DNA from 4 places in the Zoogloea sp. genome. Region 1 is predicted to be linked to each of the others. Evidence: predicted binding sites of a transcription regulator. Region 1 holds the regulator's gene; each other region holds the start of a gene.
The links. The regulator FNR, encoded in region 1, switches genes on or off when oxygen is low (the NO sensors DNR and NnrR bind a similar motif). The targets are predictions, from matches to a motif close to TTGANCTAGNTCAA.
Positions count from the first base shown of each region.

Region 1 (4,132 bases):
GCCCCAAGTATCAAGAAAACCCGCTGATTCGTCAGCGGGTTTTTTCGTTTACGGCCTTCAGCTTGCTTGCAGGTGAGCGGGCCGCTTTTCCGTTCTTGTCCTCTCAAGCTGCCTCTCTCGCCGCCGTTAATCAGCCACTACAGTCTGCCTGCTCCAAAGAGTCCGTATGAACGCGCCAGAACCGAATTTCCAAGGGATTACCCTGCGGACAGGTGAGCTTGCCCGCATCGTCCGCGTCAATGAGGAGATCAAGGCCGTTGTGGCGACGGCCTTTCGTATCAACCTGATGGCGCTCAATGCGATCTTCCTCGCCAAGCGGGCAGGCAATGCGGCGCTTGGCTTCGGCGTGCTGTCCAACGAGCTGCGCCGGTTTGCGCAGGATCTGACCCGTCACATGGCATCCCTGCGCGAAATGACTTCCGGTTCGGTGGGTAGCGTTACCGGCGTCGTCCAGCAGCAGCGCATCGCACGCATCCTGGCTGACGCGCTCAAGCTCAGCGGTGAAGGTGTGCCGGGGGCGAGGGAAGCCCGAAGGCGTGGTGCAGCCCGGTTGGCCGAGCAGCAGAGCCGCCTCCGGGGGCTTGACCTGCGGTTGCGTGCGGCTGTCGAGGAAACCCAGCAGCTGGTTGAGCTGGGTGGTGTTCTGGCCCGATCGGCCAAGATCGAGGCGGCTTATGGCGGCGGCTTCAGTGCAGCATTGATGCAGGTGTCGACGGATTTTGCCGAGGTGATCGCCCAGATCAAGCGGTCACTCGAGGTTCTTGGCAAGGAACGCCTCGTAAAGGATTAGGAAACCCATGAAACAGGCCCATTGCATCTACCAGGACGAGGAACACCGCTGGCTGGCGATCGCGCGGGATGCCACCAAGCCCGGTTACATCATCGATACCAATGAATACGTGGTGGTTCACGGCGATGAAGCCCTGCTGTGCGATCCGGGTGGCATCGAGATCTTTCCGGCGGTCTTTTCGGCCTTGTCGGCGGAGTGTGATCCGACAAGGCTGGCGGGGATCTTCGCGTCCCATCAGGATCCGGACATTATTTCCTCGCTGGCCTTGTGGCTGGAGTTCAAGCCTGATCTGAAGTGCTACACCAGCTGGTTGTGGCAGAGCTTTCTGCCTCATTTTGGCGGGCAGGACTCGACCTTCGTGCCGATCCCCGATCAGGGCACGACGATTCGTCTCGACGGCTTGGAACTGCAGGCTATTCCGGCCCATTACCTGCACTCGTCCGGCAATTTCCACCTGTACGATCCGAAGGCCAAGATCCTCTTTTCCGGCGATGTCGGCGCGGCCTTGCTGCCAGCGGATAACAACGATCTGTACGTCCAGGATTTTTCCCGCCACATCCGCCATGCGGAGGGCTTCCACAAGCGCTGGATGGGTTCGGACCGGGCCAAACGCGACTGGTGCGAGCGGGTCTCCCGCCTGGAGATCGACATGCTGGTGCCGCAGCATGGGGCCATCTACCAAGGGGCGGACGTGCAGCGTTTCATCAACTGGTTTGCCGCGCTGGAAGTCGGCGTGCTGCGCAGCTAAAGTGTCGCGGCCCCGCTTTTGCGGGGCCCGCCGGCAGCCGGGGCGCCGCGGCGGAAACACGGAGGCGCGGCATGTATCTGGCTCTCAAGCATTTTCACATTACCTGCGTGGTGCTCAGCGGTTGCGGCTTCGCGTTGCGGGGCTGGTGGTCGCTGAGCGGCTCACCGCTGCTGCAGGCCCGCCTGACGCGGGTACTGCCTCATCTCGTCGATTCCTGCTTGCTGGGGAGCGCGCTCGGCCTGGCCTGGATGGCGGCGCAGTATCCCTTCGTCCATGCCTGGCTGACCGCCAAGGTGCTCGGCTTGCTCGTCTATATCGGGCTGGGGAGTGTAGCGCTGAAGGCGACGCGCCCGCGCGCTCAGCGGGCTATTGCCTTGCTTGGCGCGCTGGCGACCCTGTCGTGGATCGTGTCGGTGGCGGTCAGCAAGAACCCGCTTGGCTGGCTGGCCTGGCTGTGAGGCCAGTCGCCGCCGTCAGGCGGCGTGGTGGTTGAGCAGGCGTTTCAGGCCCGGCGTGTCGAGAATGCGGATGTGCTTCTGCTGGACGGCAACGAGGCCTTCTTCCTGGAAGCGGGAGAAGGCGCGGGACACCGTTTCAAGCTTGAGGCCGAGATAGGAGCCGATTTCGTCGCGCGTCATGCGCAGGTGGAACTCGGACGGCGAGAAGCCCCGCGCTGTGAAGCGTTGGGACATGTTCAGCAGGAACGCCGCCAGGCGTTCCTCGGCGCGCATCGAGCCGAGCAGCATCATCACGCCATGATCGCGGACGATCTCGCGGCTCATGATCTTGTGGAACTGGTGTTGCAGGCTCTCTACCTCCCGTGACAGCTCTTCGAGCCGGTTGAACGGGATCACGCAGACCTCGCTGTCTTCCAGCGCGATGGCGTTGCAGGAGTGGTGTTCGGTGCTGATGCCGTCCAGGCCCAGCACTTCGCCGGTCATCTGGAAGCCGGTCACCTGGTCGCGCCCATCCTCGAGAATCACGTCGGTTTTGAAGGAGCCGGCGCGGATCGCATAGATCGCCTCGAAAGAGTCGCCGGAGCGGTAGAGGTGCTGCTGCCGCTTGATCTTGCGGCGGCTGCCGACGAGCTCGTCGAGCTGGTCGATCTCATTGGGGTCGAGGCCGAAGGGAAGACACAATTCCCGCAGGTTGCACTGGGAGCAAGCGACCTTGATGTCCACGACCGTCACCGGAATCACCGATTTCATCTGCACGCGCAATCACCTGAACTGGAAGGATTTACCAACGTTTGGGGCCCTTTGATCCACGTCAATACTGTTTTGGATCGATTCTGCGATCGTTCCGCGCAACCAACAGAAGTGCACCATGAACACGACACAAAAAGACCTGATATTCGATCCCGAGCTCATTCGCAAGTTTGATGTGAATGGCCCGAGGTATACGTCCTACCCGACCGCGGATCGCTTCGTCGAGGCGTTCAACTCCGAAGCCTTGAGCGACTGGCTCGGGAGACGCACCGTCGGCGGAATCGGCAAACCGCTCTCATTATACTTCCACATCCCTTTCTGCAATACGATCTGCTACTACTGCGCGTGCAACAAGATCATCACCAAGGATCATGGTCGCTCCGCCAAGTATCTGGATTATCTCGAAAAAGAAGTGGACATGCAGGCGGCCAGGCTCGATGGGCCGCGGGAAGTCCTGCAGTTGCATCTGGGCGGTGGCACCCCGACCTTCCTGTCCCACGACGAACTGCGTCGCCTGATGGGCATGGTCCGCAAGCACTTCACGCTGGTGCCGGACGGTGAGTATTCCATCGAGGTGGATCCGCGCAAGGTGGATGAAGCCACCGTCGCGCTGTTGGCTGAACTGGGTTTCAACCGCATGAGCGTCGGCATCCAGGATTTCAACCCGGATGTGCAGAAGGCGGTCAACCGCGTTCAGAGCGAGGAAGAAACCAAGCTGGTGATCGACGCGGCGCGGGCCCATGGCTTCAAGTCGGTCAGCGTGGACCTGATCTATGGCCTGCCCAAGCAGAACGTCATCAGCTTCAACCGTACCCTCGAGCAGATCCTGGCCCTGTCGCCGGATCGCCTGTCGATCTATAACTACGCGCACCTGCCGAGCCTGTTCAAGCCCCAGCGCCGCATCATCGACGCGCAGCTGCCGTCGGGCGAAACCAAGCTGCAGATTCTGCAACTGGCGATCCGCCGCCTGACCGAGGCTGGCTACGTGTATATCGGCATGGATCACTTCGCCAAGCCGGACGACGAGCTGACCACGGCCCAGCGCCAGGGGCGCCTCCACCGCAACTTCCAGGGTTATTCCACCTACGCGGAGTGCGACCTGCTGGCCTTCGGCGTGTCGGCGATCGGCAAGGTCGGGCCGACCTACGCGCAGAACGTGAAGACGCTCGACGAGTACTACGACATCATCGACACCGGTCGCCTGCCGGTGCTGCGCGGCATCGAGCTGACGCCGGATGACCTGCTGCGGCGGGCGATCATCCAGGCGCTGATGTGTCACTTCGAGCTGTCCATCGAGTCCATTGAGATTGCCCACCTGATCGACTTCAACAAGTACTTCGCGGCCGAACTCGCCGACCTGCGCGAGATGGAGAAGGGCGGCCTGTT
Region 1 covers NZ_JAYSDK010000027.1:11,052-15,183, forward strand. Annotated here, with positions in the region: tRNA gene ACE3RX_RS15905 (tRNA-His) at 1-6, shown strand, start outside; gene ACE3RX_RS15910 (chemotaxis protein) at 167-790, shown strand; gene ACE3RX_RS15915 (MBL fold metallo-hydrolase) at 798-1,538, shown strand; gene ACE3RX_RS15920 (SirB2 family protein) at 1,610-1,996, shown strand; gene fnr (fumarate/nitrate reduction transcriptional regulator Fnr) at 2,012-2,746, opposite strand; gene hemN (oxygen-independent coproporphyrinogen III oxidase) at 2,865-4,132, shown strand, end outside.

Region 2 (4,132 bases), on a different contig from region 1:
CTGGGCGGCGCGCACCGGCATGACGGTGGACGAAGCCCGCAAGTGGCTGGCGCCGCTGCTGTAATACGCCGACCGCGCAAAACGGTCTAGATTGGAGGGCGGCTGTGGCCGCCCTCCGCGTTTTTCAGGGCGCCCGATGCAGGCGCCCGCTTTCGCCATGAAGATAGAACTCCTCCTCACCGCCATCGAGATTGCCGCGACCATCGCCTTTGCACTGTCGGGCCTCATTGAGGCCACGCGCAAGCGCATGGACGTCATCGGGGTGTTCTCGGTGACTTTTGTCAGCGCTTTCGGCGGCGGCACTTTGCGCGACGTGCTGCTCGACCGTCGCCCGCTGTTCTGGGTGCAGCATCAGGAATACGTATGGCTGGTGCTGGGGATGACGCTGATTACGCCCGTGCTGTTGCGTGCGCGCCGGCTGCAGCTGACCGACACGCTGATGGAGGCCGCTGATGCCTGTGGGTTGGGCCTGTTCGCCATTTCCGGCGCATCGGTGGCATTGGCGGCCGGCATGCCGGGCATTGTTGCGGTGCTGATGGGGGCGATTACCGCGGTGTTCGGCGGTGTGCTGCGCGACGTGCTGTGCAACGAGATTCCGAAGGTCTTCCACGACCACCGGCCGTATACGCTGTGCGCCTTTATCGGCTGCGGCCTGTTCCTCGGCCTGCATGCGCTGGACGTGGCGCCGCAGCTGTCGACGCTGACCAGCATCTGCACCATCACCGGCCTGCGTCTGCTGGCTGTCGGCCGGGGCTGGCGCATCCCCGCCTGGCCACCCGAAAAGGGGCTCTGAGGGCGTCTGCTCTGGGGGGGCTACTGTAGGGGCGAATGAATTCGCCCCTACAGGGGGAAAGGCAGGGGGACGGAAGCGGGCGCTTGGCCTGGGCTGGCCCAGGGCTCAGCGCCCGAAGGTCGCCTTCACCACTTCGAGCAGTGCGTCCGCCACGTCCTCGTCGTCGGTGAGGCTCTCCACCAGCGCCGAGCGGCAGGCCTCCACCGGGTCGAGGCCGACCTTGACGAGCTTGGCGGCGTAGACCAGCAGGCGCGTCGACACGACTTCTTCCAGGTCCACGTCCTTCAGGCTGCGCAGGCGTTGGGCGATGGAGACGAGCTGGCGGGCCAGCAGCGGGTCGCAGGCGGTTTCGCCGACAAGGATGGTTTCTTCGCGGCTGGCCGCGGGGAAGTCGAAGCGCAGGCTGACGAAGCGCTGGCGGGTGGAAGGCTTGAGACCCTTGAGGAAGTTCTGGTAGCCCGGGTTGTAGGACATCACCAGCATGAAGCGGTCCGGTGCGTGGAGGACTTCGCCGGTACGCTCGATAGGCAGCGTGCGGCGGTCATCGGCCAGCGGGTGGATCACTACCGTGGTGTCGCGGCGGGCTTCCACCACTTCGTCCAGGTAGCAGATGCCGCCTTCACGCACTGCACGGGTCAGCGGTCCGTCGCACCACACCGTCTGCCCGTCGCCGAGCAGGTGGCGGCCGACCAGGTCGGCGGCGGTGAGATCGTCGTGGCAGGCCACGGTGTATAGCGGCAGGCCCAGACGGGCGGCCATGTGGGCGACGAAGCGGGTCTTGCCGACGCCGGTGGGGCCCTTGATGAGCAGCGGCAGGCGGTTCTTCCAGGCTTGCTCGAAGACCGTGATCTCGTTGCCGGCGGCTTCGTAGAAGGGGATTTCGGTAGGCAGCGGTGCGTTCATTTGAGGGCAACCCAGTAGGCGATGGCGATCAGCGCCGAAACGAGCAGCAGCCAGCCGAGCAGCAGGCCGCGCCAGAAGAATTTGACTCCCCGCAGGCCCATGAAGTCGAGCACTACGAGGCGGCCCTTGACGAAGCAGATGACCAGCAGGGCGGCCATCGCCAAGGGGCCGGCGAGCCCGAAGCGGGCGCCGAACTCGCCGATGCCGAGCGTGGCCAGCGTGGCGAGCATCAGCACGACCCAGACGGTGTTGAGGTGACGGGTGTTCATCGCATCACATAAACGAGGGGGAAGAGGACGATCCACACGAGGTCCACCATGTGCCAGTAGGCCGCACCGCTCTCGATGCCGTTCATGTCGGCCGGGCCATAGGCACCCTGGCGGGTCTTCACCCACAGGGCGACGAGGATCACCAGGCCGAGGATCACGTGCATGAAGTGGAAGAAGGTCAGCGACAGGTAGAACATGTAGAAGGTGTTGGTGGACAGGTTGATGCCGGCGCCGAGCTTGTCGGCGTATTCAAACCCCTTCACCACCAGGAAGCCGCCGCCGCAGGCGATGCCGGCCAGCAGCCAGCGCGCGCCGGTTGCCGAGCGGCTGCGGCCGACCGCCTCGACGGCGCGAGCCACGCACCAGCTGGCGGTGATCAGCAGCACGGTGTTAATGGCCCCGGCCTCGCGGTTCAGCGTTTTCTGCATCTCGTTGAACAGCTCGACGTTGTGCGCTCGGCCGAAAGCGTAGGCAGCGAAGAACACGCCGAAGGCGAGCAGCTCGGCGAGGATGAAGAACCAGATCGCCAGATCCCCCGGCGGCGCGGCGGCCGGGGTGGCGCGGGAAGTGTCGGGGGCGATGTCCATGCCGGCAGTTTGGCCACCTGGGGTCACCAAAACCTTGATCTGTCCCAAGTTCCGCGAGGACTTGTTAAGGCATGTGTAATGGGACCAATTTCCTGCGTGGACTGCGCTACTATTACTTTCGATATAAAAAATCGGAAGTGAGCACGATGCGGATTCTGCTGGTAGACGATTCCCGTGCGGTGGCGGCCGTGATGGCGGCCCGCTTGACCCTGCTCGGCCATGAGGTGACGCAGGCCGAGAACGGCCAGTTGGGCGTCGACAGCTTCTGCTGCTGTCCGCCCGATCTTGTGCTGATGGATGTGGAAATGCCGGTGATGAACGGCTTCGTGGCCGCCGAGCGGATCCGGGCCTTCGAGGCAAGACAGGACTGGGCATGGACGCCGATCATCTTCCTGACTGCTTCCGATACACCCGAGAATCTGGTCACTGCCATCGAAGCCGGCGGTGATGATTTCATCGCCAAGACGGTGCCCGAGACCGTGCTGCAGGCCAAGATGAACGCGATGGCGCGCATCGCCGGCCTGCGCAAGCAGCTCTTTGAGGCCAACCACAAGCTCGAGGCGCTGGCCCACCAGGACGGTCTGACCGGTATCTACAACCGCCGCTACATGGACTTGCGCCTTGACCACCAGTGGAGCGAGGCCCAGCTGTGTGGCGCGCCGTTTGGCCTGTTGCTGATCGATGTGGACAATTTCAAGCGCTACAACGACCACTATGGCCACCAGGCTGGTGATGACTGTCTGCGGGCAATTGCTGCCGCGATGGCCGGAGTGGTGGCGCGCGCCGTCGCGAAGGGCGTGAGCCGTGATGCCTTCGTTGCCCGCTACGGTGGCGAGGAGTTCGCGGTGCTGATGCCGCGTTGCACGGAAGTGGATTACCTGACCGTCGCCGAGCAGCTCCTTGCTGCGGTCCGGAAGCTGGAGATTCTCCATGCCCACAATGCGGATTGGGGCATCGTGACCCTGTCCGTGGGCGGCGCGTATGTCGCTCGGGCGGAGGGCCGCCTGGCCTTGCTGTTCCGCAACGCCGACGCAAACCTCTACCAGGCCAAGCGGAATGGGCGTAACCGGGCTGAGGCCTGCTCCGTTGTTGCCGAAGCGGCCATGGTGGCAGGAGGCTAGGGCCTGCCCGAGTCCCGGCCTGGGCGCTCAGCCGACCACGAAGGCCGGCACGTCCACCCTGACGGCCCGTCGGTCGAGGGCCACCCCGACACAGGCTGCAAAACGCCTCGCCCATTCCCCCCCGTGGGCAAAGCGGGCCTCACCACAGTATTTGGCGATGTTGAGGATCACGTCGAGGATCAGCACCTTGCCCATCGGATTGCTGGGCGTGCATTCGAGAGCTTCGAACTCCCCGAGTAGCCAGGCCCGCGCGGCTTCGCCGCTCAGCCCGGCGATTTCGTCGGCGTGCACGGTGAATTCATATTCCCGGTCGGCCCGCAACACGACGATGACCTGGTGCATGCTGCCTCCTGTTGTTCTTCTGTCCTGCATGAGTGCATTTTTCGGCGCTGCATCAACGGAAGCAAGTAACCGATTGTTATCATTCCCGGTCCGTTCCAAGCCGTGCCTCCCATGACC
Region 2 covers NZ_JAYSDK010000036.1:51,739-55,870, reverse strand. Annotated here, with positions in the region: partial or broken gene ACE3RX_RS19090 (vitamin B12 dependent-methionine synthase activation domain-containing protein) at 1-64, shown strand, start outside; gene ACE3RX_RS19085 (trimeric intracellular cation channel family protein) at 158-793, shown strand; gene ACE3RX_RS19080 (CbbQ/NirQ/NorQ/GpvN family protein) at 899-1,696, opposite strand; gene ACE3RX_RS19075 (cytochrome C oxidase subunit IV family protein) at 1,693-1,965, opposite strand; gene ACE3RX_RS19070 (cytochrome c oxidase subunit 3 family protein) at 1,962-2,552, opposite strand; gene ACE3RX_RS19065 (diguanylate cyclase) at 2,699-3,673, shown strand; gene ACE3RX_RS19060 (hypothetical protein) at 3,701-4,015, opposite strand; gene ACE3RX_RS19055 (AmpG family muropeptide MFS transporter) at 4,127-4,132, shown strand, end outside.
Region 2: a site for FNR is predicted at 2,587-2,600, ahead of ACE3RX_RS19070 (cytochrome c oxidase subunit 3 family protein). Genes of this name have one in related genera too.

Region 3 (4,132 bases), on a different contig from region 1:
GCAATGCGCTCAAATTCACAGCGGACGGGCATGTGGCGGTTTCCGTACAGGCGCTGTCCGAAGAGGCAGGTTGGATCACCCTGCGTTTCGCAGTGCGCGATACGGGAATCGGCATCGCCCCCGAACAACGGGAACGGGTCTTCGATGCCTTCGTGCAAGCCGACGAATCGACCCAGCGCCGATACGGCGGCACCGGTCTCGGGCTGGCGATCTGCCAGAAGCTGGTTGGCCTGATGGGGGGACAGATCGGTGTGGAAAGCCGGCTAGGCGAAGGCAGTGAGTTCTGGTTTACCGTGCCCTTCGAACTGGACAGCAGCGGGCCCCAGGAGCAGCCGCTCGATCTCCCGACCAGCGAAGGCCCCCGCCTCGCCGGCCTGCGGGTGCTGGTTGTAGACGACAGCCCTGTCAATCTCGATATCGCCCGCCGCCTGCTGGAACTGGAGGGCGCCCGCTGCCAGGTCGCCGACAGTGGCCACGCCGCCGTCGCAAGACTCAAGGCTGCGCCGGACGCCTTCGATCTGGTCCTGATGGATATTCAGATGCCCGAGCTGAACGGCATTGACACGACGCGGGCGATCCGCAACGAAGCTGGGCTGGCCGATCTGCCGATCGTTGCATTGACCGCCGGCGCACTGCCAAGCCAGCGGGAACGGGCAATGCAGGCGGGCATGAACGACTTTCTCGCCAAACCCTTCGAGCTCGATACCCTGGTTGCCACCGCACGACGCTGGGCCGGCCATGCAATCGAAGACAGCAGCAAGGCCCCTACCCCAACGCAATCTTCAGAACCAGCCTCCGACTTCCCTGAGATTACCGGCATCGACATACCCTCGGTCCACCGGCGCCTGCTCGGCGACCGCGGATTGCTCCTCTCCTCCCTCGCCCGGGTGCGCGACGAGTTCTGCGGAGTTGTCGATGAAGTGCGGTTCGCCCTTGCCCGCGGAGATTTCACAACGGCACGGCAACGCATGCACAAACTGCGCGGCGCCGCCGGCAATCTGTCGGCCATCGAAGTTACCGAGCTTGCCGCGCGGCTCGAGGCCACTTACGAAGGAGGCGACCAGGCGGCAGGGGAAAAAGATCTGGTGCAGCTCGAGGCCGCGCTGCACGGCCTGTTTACCTCTGCCGAAACCTGGCTGAAGCCCTCGCCTGCCGCCACGGGGCAGGACGCCCCGCCGATCGGCGACGAGGCCCTGGCGGACCTGCTCGCTGGCCTGCAAAACAATGACTTTGCAACCCTCGACGCGTTTGAAAAACAAAGGCCCGGGCTGGAGGCCCGCTTCGGCATCACGGCGATCATCCCGGTGGCAGCGGCCGTCGAAAACCTGGGTTTCAAGCTCGCCTTCGAGCTCTTGCAGGCGCTCACAAACAGATCGTGAAGGAGCAGCCGCCGTAATCAGCCCGGCAGCCCAAGAGGCGCTCAGCGCGACCGATCGGCGGGCGCCGGCACGACAGGGCTCTCTGCCTCATCAAGTCCCCAGTCGCCATGACAGTACCAGTCGTCACCGAGCATTTCTGCCGGATGCAGGGTCCGGCCCGAGCCATTGCCGCAGGCCAGTGAGTCGGCCGGGCAGTATTTGTCGCAGCCCCAGCAGATCCGCTCCGGATGGGCCGGATGCAAGGGAAACCTCTTCGCCATCACACTGCTCCTTGGCAAATAATGTTGAGCAGTTTACTCAGCTATTCCCTAGGGGCTTTGATCTGGGGCAAGAAGACCGGATGACAAGGCCTCGACGATCAGGAAGCTGCACTCACAGGTTCACGCTGTCGCCCTGCTGCGGCACGCTCACCTCATGCCAGCCCAACTCCACGCCGACAGCCTCGGCAAAATGGGCTGCCGCCGCCGCTTCCCCATGGACCACGAAGGTGTGGCGCGGCGGCGCGTGGAATCCCTTCAGCCAAGCGATGAGCCCGGCCTGATCGGCATGGGCCGACAGTCCACCCACCGTGTAGATGCGCGCACGCACCGGCACAGCCTCACCAAAGATATGCACGAGCCGGGCGCCGTCTACAAGGCGGCGGCCAAGCGTACCAGCGGCCTGGAAGCCGGCGATCAGCACGCTGCACTCGCTGCGCGGCAGGTTTTCGCGCAGGTGGTACTTGATGCGCCCCGCCTCGCACATGCCGCTGGCGGAGATGATCACCGCGCCGCTGCGGACTTCATTGAGGGCCCGGGAGGCCTCCACATCGGCGACGAACTCCACCTTCATCCGGTTCGGGTGTTCGCGCAGCCAGGCGGTCAGTTCGTGGGTCTCGTCGTCGAGCAGCGCCGGGTGGGCCAGCGTGATGCGGGTGGCCTCGTTGGCCATCGGCGAGTCCACATAGACCTTCAGCGGGGCCAGCCTTTCCCGCCGCACGAGATCGGCCAGGATGTAGATGATTTCCTGGGTACGTCCCACCGCGAAGGACGGGATGATCAAGTTGCCGTGGCAGGCCTGCGTCCGCCCGAAGGCGGCAACGATCTCGTCTTCCGTTTCCTGTAGCGGCCGGTGCAGGCGGTCGCCATAGGTCGACTCGATGAGCAGCACATCAGCGGTCGGCACAACGGGTTCCGGGTCGTTCAGAACCGGCCGGTCGCGCATGCCCAGATCGCCAGAGAACACCAGCTTGCGCGGCTTGCCTTCGCCGCTGACCGTCACTTCCAGCCAGGCCGAACCAAGGATGTGGCCCGCATCGTGGAAACACACCTGAATGCTTTCGGCTGGGTGAATGAGCTTGCCGTAAGTCGCCGGCCTCAGCAGCGGCAATGTGGCTTGGGCCTGGGCCACGGTGTACAGCGGCGGATGCACGCTGCGTCCATTCTTGCCACTACGCCGCTGATGGCGTAACTGCCACTCAGATTCCTTTTCCTGGATGTGGGCGCTGTCGAGCAGCAGCACTTCCAGCAGGTCTATCGTCGCCGGCGTCGCGTAGATCGGGCCGCGGAAGCCCAGCACGGCCAGGCGCGGCAGGAGCCCGGAGTGGTCGATATGGGCATGGGTGAGCAGCACGAAATCGATCTCGCGTACATCGAATCCGAAATCCAGTGCGCGCTGGTTCTTCAGGCGGGCCTCGCCGCCGCCCTGGAACATGCCGCAATCGACAAGGAAACGCAGATCGCCTGTTTCCACCAAGGTGCACGAGCCCGTGACTTCGCCGGCCGCGCCAAAGAAGCTGACACGCATTTTTACCGCCTCCTTTCGCGTCCAGCATGAACCTCCGCTCACCCGAACGCAAGGCAGGACGTGCCTTTCAGCCGATGGACACGCCAATCAGCGCGCCGCTGCCGTAGGTCACCCCGGCCGCTGCGGCGCCGATCAGGATCTGACGCACCACCGAATACACCGGACTCCTCCCGCTGAACAAGGAGGTTGCCAGCCCTATCCCGCCCAGCCCCACAGCGCTGAGGGACAGGCTCCAGACCATGCCCAACGGGCCGCCGGTCAGGAAATACGGCAGCACTGGAAAGATCGCACCCGCCGCGAACAAGGCAAACGACACCGCCGCGGCGCTCCACGGGTTGCCGCCCATCTCGGCGGGGTCGATGCCGAGTTCCTCCCGCACCAGCGTATCGAGCGCGGTGTCCCGGTCACGCATCATGTCGCGGGCGACCCGCTGGGCGTCCTCCCGGGCCAGCCCCTTGGCCTGGAAAATCAGGGCCAGCTCCTTGCGCTCGGCCTCCGGGTTTTCTTCCAGTTCCTGGCGTTCCTGCGCGACGCGGGTGGACGCAAATTCACGGGCATTCGTCACCGACAGCCATTCTCCCAGCGCCATCGAGACGGCCCCTGCGATGAGGCCGGCCAGGCCTGTGAGCAGGATCGTGTTGGACGAAGCCCCGGCCCCCGCCACGCCCATCACCAGGCACAGGCTGGACACCAGTCCGTCGTTGGCACCGAGGACCGCCGCCCGCAACTCGTTCCCCGAGCCACGCCCGTGCCAACGCTCGGCCCGCGCGATATCTGCGCCGACGTGCCCGCCGCGCCGATTGACAGCCTCGATGATCGCCGCATGGGAACGCTCTTCTCCGGACAAAGCCTCCGCGCCGGGCTGGCCGGCATATTTGTCGCGGTCGGCGAACTCCGCCGTGGCCAAGGCCGGCAACACGAAGTGCGGCCCGAAACGCCGGGCCAGCCACACCAGCATCCGCGTGCGC
Region 3 covers NZ_JAYSDK010000006.1:86,609-90,740, reverse strand. Annotated here, with positions in the region: gene ACE3RX_RS05465 (PAS domain S-box protein) at 1-1,379, shown strand, start outside; gene ACE3RX_RS05460 (DUF3079 domain-containing protein) at 1,421-1,639, opposite strand; gene ACE3RX_RS05455 (MBL fold metallo-hydrolase RNA specificity domain-containing protein) at 1,752-3,164, opposite strand; gene ACE3RX_RS05450 (VIT1/CCC1 transporter family protein) at 3,232-4,132, opposite strand, start outside.
Region 3: a site for FNR is predicted at 1,697-1,710, ahead of ACE3RX_RS05460 (DUF3079 domain-containing protein). Genes of this name have one in related genera too.

Region 4 (4,132 bases), on a different contig from region 1:
AGGGGCCGGATGGCCATCCGCTGGACGGCATTCCCTTCCATCCCTACTACACCGTCAAGGACATCGTGGGCGTGGTCGGTTTCCTGATCGTCTTCTCCTTCATCGTGTTCTTTGCACCTGAAGGTGGTGGCTACTTCCTCGAGTACAACAACTTCATCCCGGCTGACCCGCTGAAGACCCCGCCGCACATTGCGCCGGTGTGGTACTTCACCCCGTTCTACTCCCTGCTGCGTGCGATGGTGTGGCCGCTGTTCGGCCTCGACGCCAAGTTCTGGGGCGTGGTCGCGATGGGCGCAGGCGTGGTGATCCTGGCCTTCCTGCCGTGGCTTGACCGCAGCCCGGTGAAGTCGATCCGTTATCGTGGTCCGATCTACAAGACCATGCTGACGCTGTTCGTCATTGCCTTCGGCATTCTCGGCTTCCTCGGTACCAAGCCGCCTTCCTATGCTTTCTTCGGCGTGATCCCGGGCGCTCCCGTGGCCCAGCTGTTCAGCCTGTACTACTTCATGTTCTTCATCACCATGCCGTGGTGGTCGAAGATGGACAAGTGCAAGCCCGAGCCCGAACGCGTGACCGGTTAATGAGAATGAAAGCCATGAAAAAACTTTTGACAGCTCTCCTGTTCACGCCGCTGATGGCCCTGGCCAGCGGTCCTGAACTGCACCTGGACAAGGCTCCGCTCTCCACCGAGCCGGCTGCCCTGCAGAACGGCGCCAAGCTGTTCGTCAATTACTGCCTGAACTGCCACGGCGCCAGCTACATGCGCTACAACCGGCTGCAGCAGATCGGTCTGTCCGAGCAGATGATCAAGGACAACCTGATGTTCACGGCGGACAAGATTGGTGAGCCGATGCGCATTGCGATGCAGCGTGACGAGGCCAAGGTCTGGTTCGGTGCGGCGCCTCCGGATCTGACCGTGATCTCCCGCTCGCGTGCGTCCGAGTTCGGCAGCGGTGCCGACTGGCTGTACACCTACCTGCGCAGCTTCTACCGTGATGACGCTCGTCCGACCGGCTGGAACAACAAGGTCTTCGAGAACGTCGGCATGCCGCATGTGCTGTACGAACTGCAGGGCGAAGCGACCGCCAAGATCAACGAGCATGACGATGGCCATGGCGGCAAGTCGAAGGAAATCGAGATCGAAGCGCCTGCCAAGCCGGGCAAGATGACCGCTGAGGAGTACGACCATGCCGTGGCAGACCTCGTCTCCTACTTGGTCTGGATGGGTGAGCCGATGGCCGAGACGCGCAAGTCGATCGGTACCGCTGTAATCGCCTTCCTTGGCCTTCTGTTCGTTCTCTCCTATCTTCTGAAGAAGAACTACTGGAGAGACGTGCACTGATCGGTGCTTTCCGGCCGAAGCTGTCCCTTGCTGCCATATAGCAAGACGCACCACGCGCCAAGCGCGTGGTGCGTGATTTTTAGTATCCGTGGGGTAACACAACGATGATGAATTTGTATTCCGGAACGACAGATCCTTTCAGTCACCGGTGCCGTATCGTGCTCTTCGAAAAGGGCATGGATTTCCAGGTGATTGATGTTGATCTCTTCAACAAGCCGGAAGACATCGCGGTCATCAATCCATACAACCGGGTTCCGGTGTTGGTGGATCGCGATCTGGTGCTTTACGAATCCAACATCATCAACGAATACATCGACGAGCGCTTCCCGCACCCCCAGCTGATGCCGCCTGATCCGATCATGCGCGCGCGCGCTCGTCAGCTGCTGCACACCTTCGAGCTCGAACTGTTCTCGCACATCGACGCCCTGGAGAAGAATCCCAAGGGTGCCGACAAGGAGCGCGCCCACGTCCGCGACCAGCTGACCCAGCTCGCTCCGATGTTCACCAAGCAGAAGTTCCTGCTGGGTGAAGAGTTCTCCATGCTCGACGTCGCGATCGCGCCGCTGCTGTGGCGTCTGGATCACTACGGCATCGAACTGCCGCGTTCCGCTGCCCCGCTCATGAAGTACGCCGAGCGCATCTTCAGCCGCCAGGGTTTCATCGACGCGATGACCCCGTCCGAAAAGGTCATGCGGCGTTGATTGCCCTTCGGGGCCACACTCCCGTGGCCCCGTTGGTAACTCTTCATCTTGGCACTCACCGGAAAGTCTTCGTCATGAGCGAAATCTCCACCAAGCCGTACCTGATCCGGGCGATTTTCCAGTGGTGTACCGATCAGGGGCTGACGCCCTATCTCGCGGTCGCCGTCGACAAGCACACCATCGTACCGCTCAATTTCGTGCAGGATGGCCAGATCGTCCTCAACGTGAGTCCCGCCGCGACCCAGAGTCTGGTGATGGGGAATGAACTGATCGCTTTCCAGGCCCGTTTTGGCGGTGTTGCGCAGAACATCTCGATTCCCGTCGACAACGTGGCCGCGATCTACGCCCGCGAAAATGGGCATGGAATGGCCTTCGAGGTTTCCGAGCTTCCTGACGGCGATGCCGATCTCGACTCCGCGGCCCCCGAGCTTGCAGCGGAGGCGCCGGACGACATGCCTGAGCCGCCGAAGGGTGGTCTCCGCAGCCACCTCAAGCTCGTCAAATAAAACCGCGCCCGGCGTCCGGGCGGTGCTTGATCTGGCTCAGGGCTAGGCCGCTCCGTTCGGGTTAGAGTTGCGCCCCGTTTCACTCTTCGAGGTTTCCCGTCATGGCAGCCATGGAATGGACTGACAAACTTGCTCTCGGCCTGGGGCCGATGGATCAGACCCACCAGGAATTCGTCGAGGCTTACAACGCCATGCTGGACGTGTCCGGCGAAGCGCTGCTGGCGGCGATGGATGTCTTCATCGCGCATACCGTCGAGCATTTCGACCAGGAAAACCGCTGGATGGAGATCGTCGGCTTCCCCGGTTGCCACAAGGCTGAGCACGATCGCGTGCTGGCGGTCTGTAGCGATGTGCGCAAGCGCCTGGAGCGGGGCGACGTCGCGCTGGGACGACAGTTGATCCAGGAATTGCCGCTGTGGTTCGACAACCACGTGGCGTCGATGGATGCGGCCCTTGCTGCCTACCTCGAATCCATCGGTTTCGACACGGAGACCGGCGAGATCCGTAATCCGCCCAAGGATGAGGGCTGCGCCGACGGCTCGTCAGCCTGCTGTACGCCGCCGGCCAAGAGCGAGGCGGAGTCCGAGGCAGCCTGAAGCGGCTCGGTGCGGGCTGCGCTTCATGAGTATCTTTGATTGCCTGGCGGAACAGCGCATCCGCGAGGCGGTCGCCAAAGGGCAGTTGTCCGGTCTCCCGGGGGAAGGGCGCCCGCTTGTGCTGGATGACGATCTCCTCGTTCCATCCGAAGTCCGGATGAGCAACCGCATCCTGCGTAACGCCGGCTACGTGCCGCCAGCGATGGCCGACCTTCGGGAGTTGCGCCGGCTTTGTGAGCAGGGCGTGCAGGTCGACGAACCCGCCAGTGTGCGGCGGGTCCTGCGCATGACTGCTCTGCTGGCACGCATCGAGGCGGCTGGCCTGGCCCACGTCTCGGCCGCGCTCTTGCGGCGGATGGCCGCGAATCCTGACGCAAAATGATGTTGCTGCCGGATCTTCGGCCGGATTATTTCTAAAGTCGTATGGTGGCGTGTCGATATCTGCGTGAGATTGGGCAGACGACGGTGGATGGCTTATGTCTTACGTGCGAATCAATACCGGTGATATCGAGGTCGGCAAGCCGGTGGACTGGCCGCTCTACGATGAGAAGAAGCAGCTGTTGCTGGCCCGCGGCGTGGTTGTCGAGACCGAGAGCCAGAAGCGCGCCCTGATGGAGCGCGGCCTGTTCCGCAAGCTCAACCTGCGCGAGACACGCGTGAATACCGAGAGCGGCGAGCGACCGTCGGACGATTTGTGCGCCTTCGACGAAATCAAGCTCGACATCGGTGACACCCTGCAGTTGCAGGTCCAGACAGATAGCGGCCAGCAACGCTACTACGTGAAGCTGATCGGTTACCTGAAAGGCAAGAGCGTCCTCGTCACGACCCCGACCCAGGACGGCAAGGTTCTGTTGATGCGGGAAGGTCAGGCCTTCGTGGTTCGCATGTTCTCCGGCAAGAGCGTGTACGCTTTTGGTGCGACGATCTTCAAGGTCGCCAATGTTCCCTTTCCTCACCTGCACCTGACTTATCCGAACCAGGTCCGCG
Region 4 covers NZ_JAYSDK010000039.1:41,158-45,289, reverse strand. Annotated here, with positions in the region: partial or broken gene ACE3RX_RS19790 (cytochrome bc complex cytochrome b subunit) at 1-581, shown strand, start outside; gene ACE3RX_RS19785 (cytochrome c1) at 596-1,342, shown strand; gene ACE3RX_RS19780 (glutathione S-transferase N-terminal domain-containing protein) at 1,447-2,043, shown strand; gene ACE3RX_RS19775 (ClpXP protease specificity-enhancing factor) at 2,118-2,549, shown strand; gene ACE3RX_RS19770 (hemerythrin domain-containing protein) at 2,651-3,145, shown strand; gene ACE3RX_RS19765 (DnaJ family domain-containing protein) at 3,171-3,527, shown strand; gene ACE3RX_RS19760 (flagellar brake protein) at 3,622-4,132, shown strand, end outside.
Region 4: a site for FNR is predicted at 2,576-2,589, ahead of ACE3RX_RS19770 (hemerythrin domain-containing protein). Genes of this name have one in related genera too.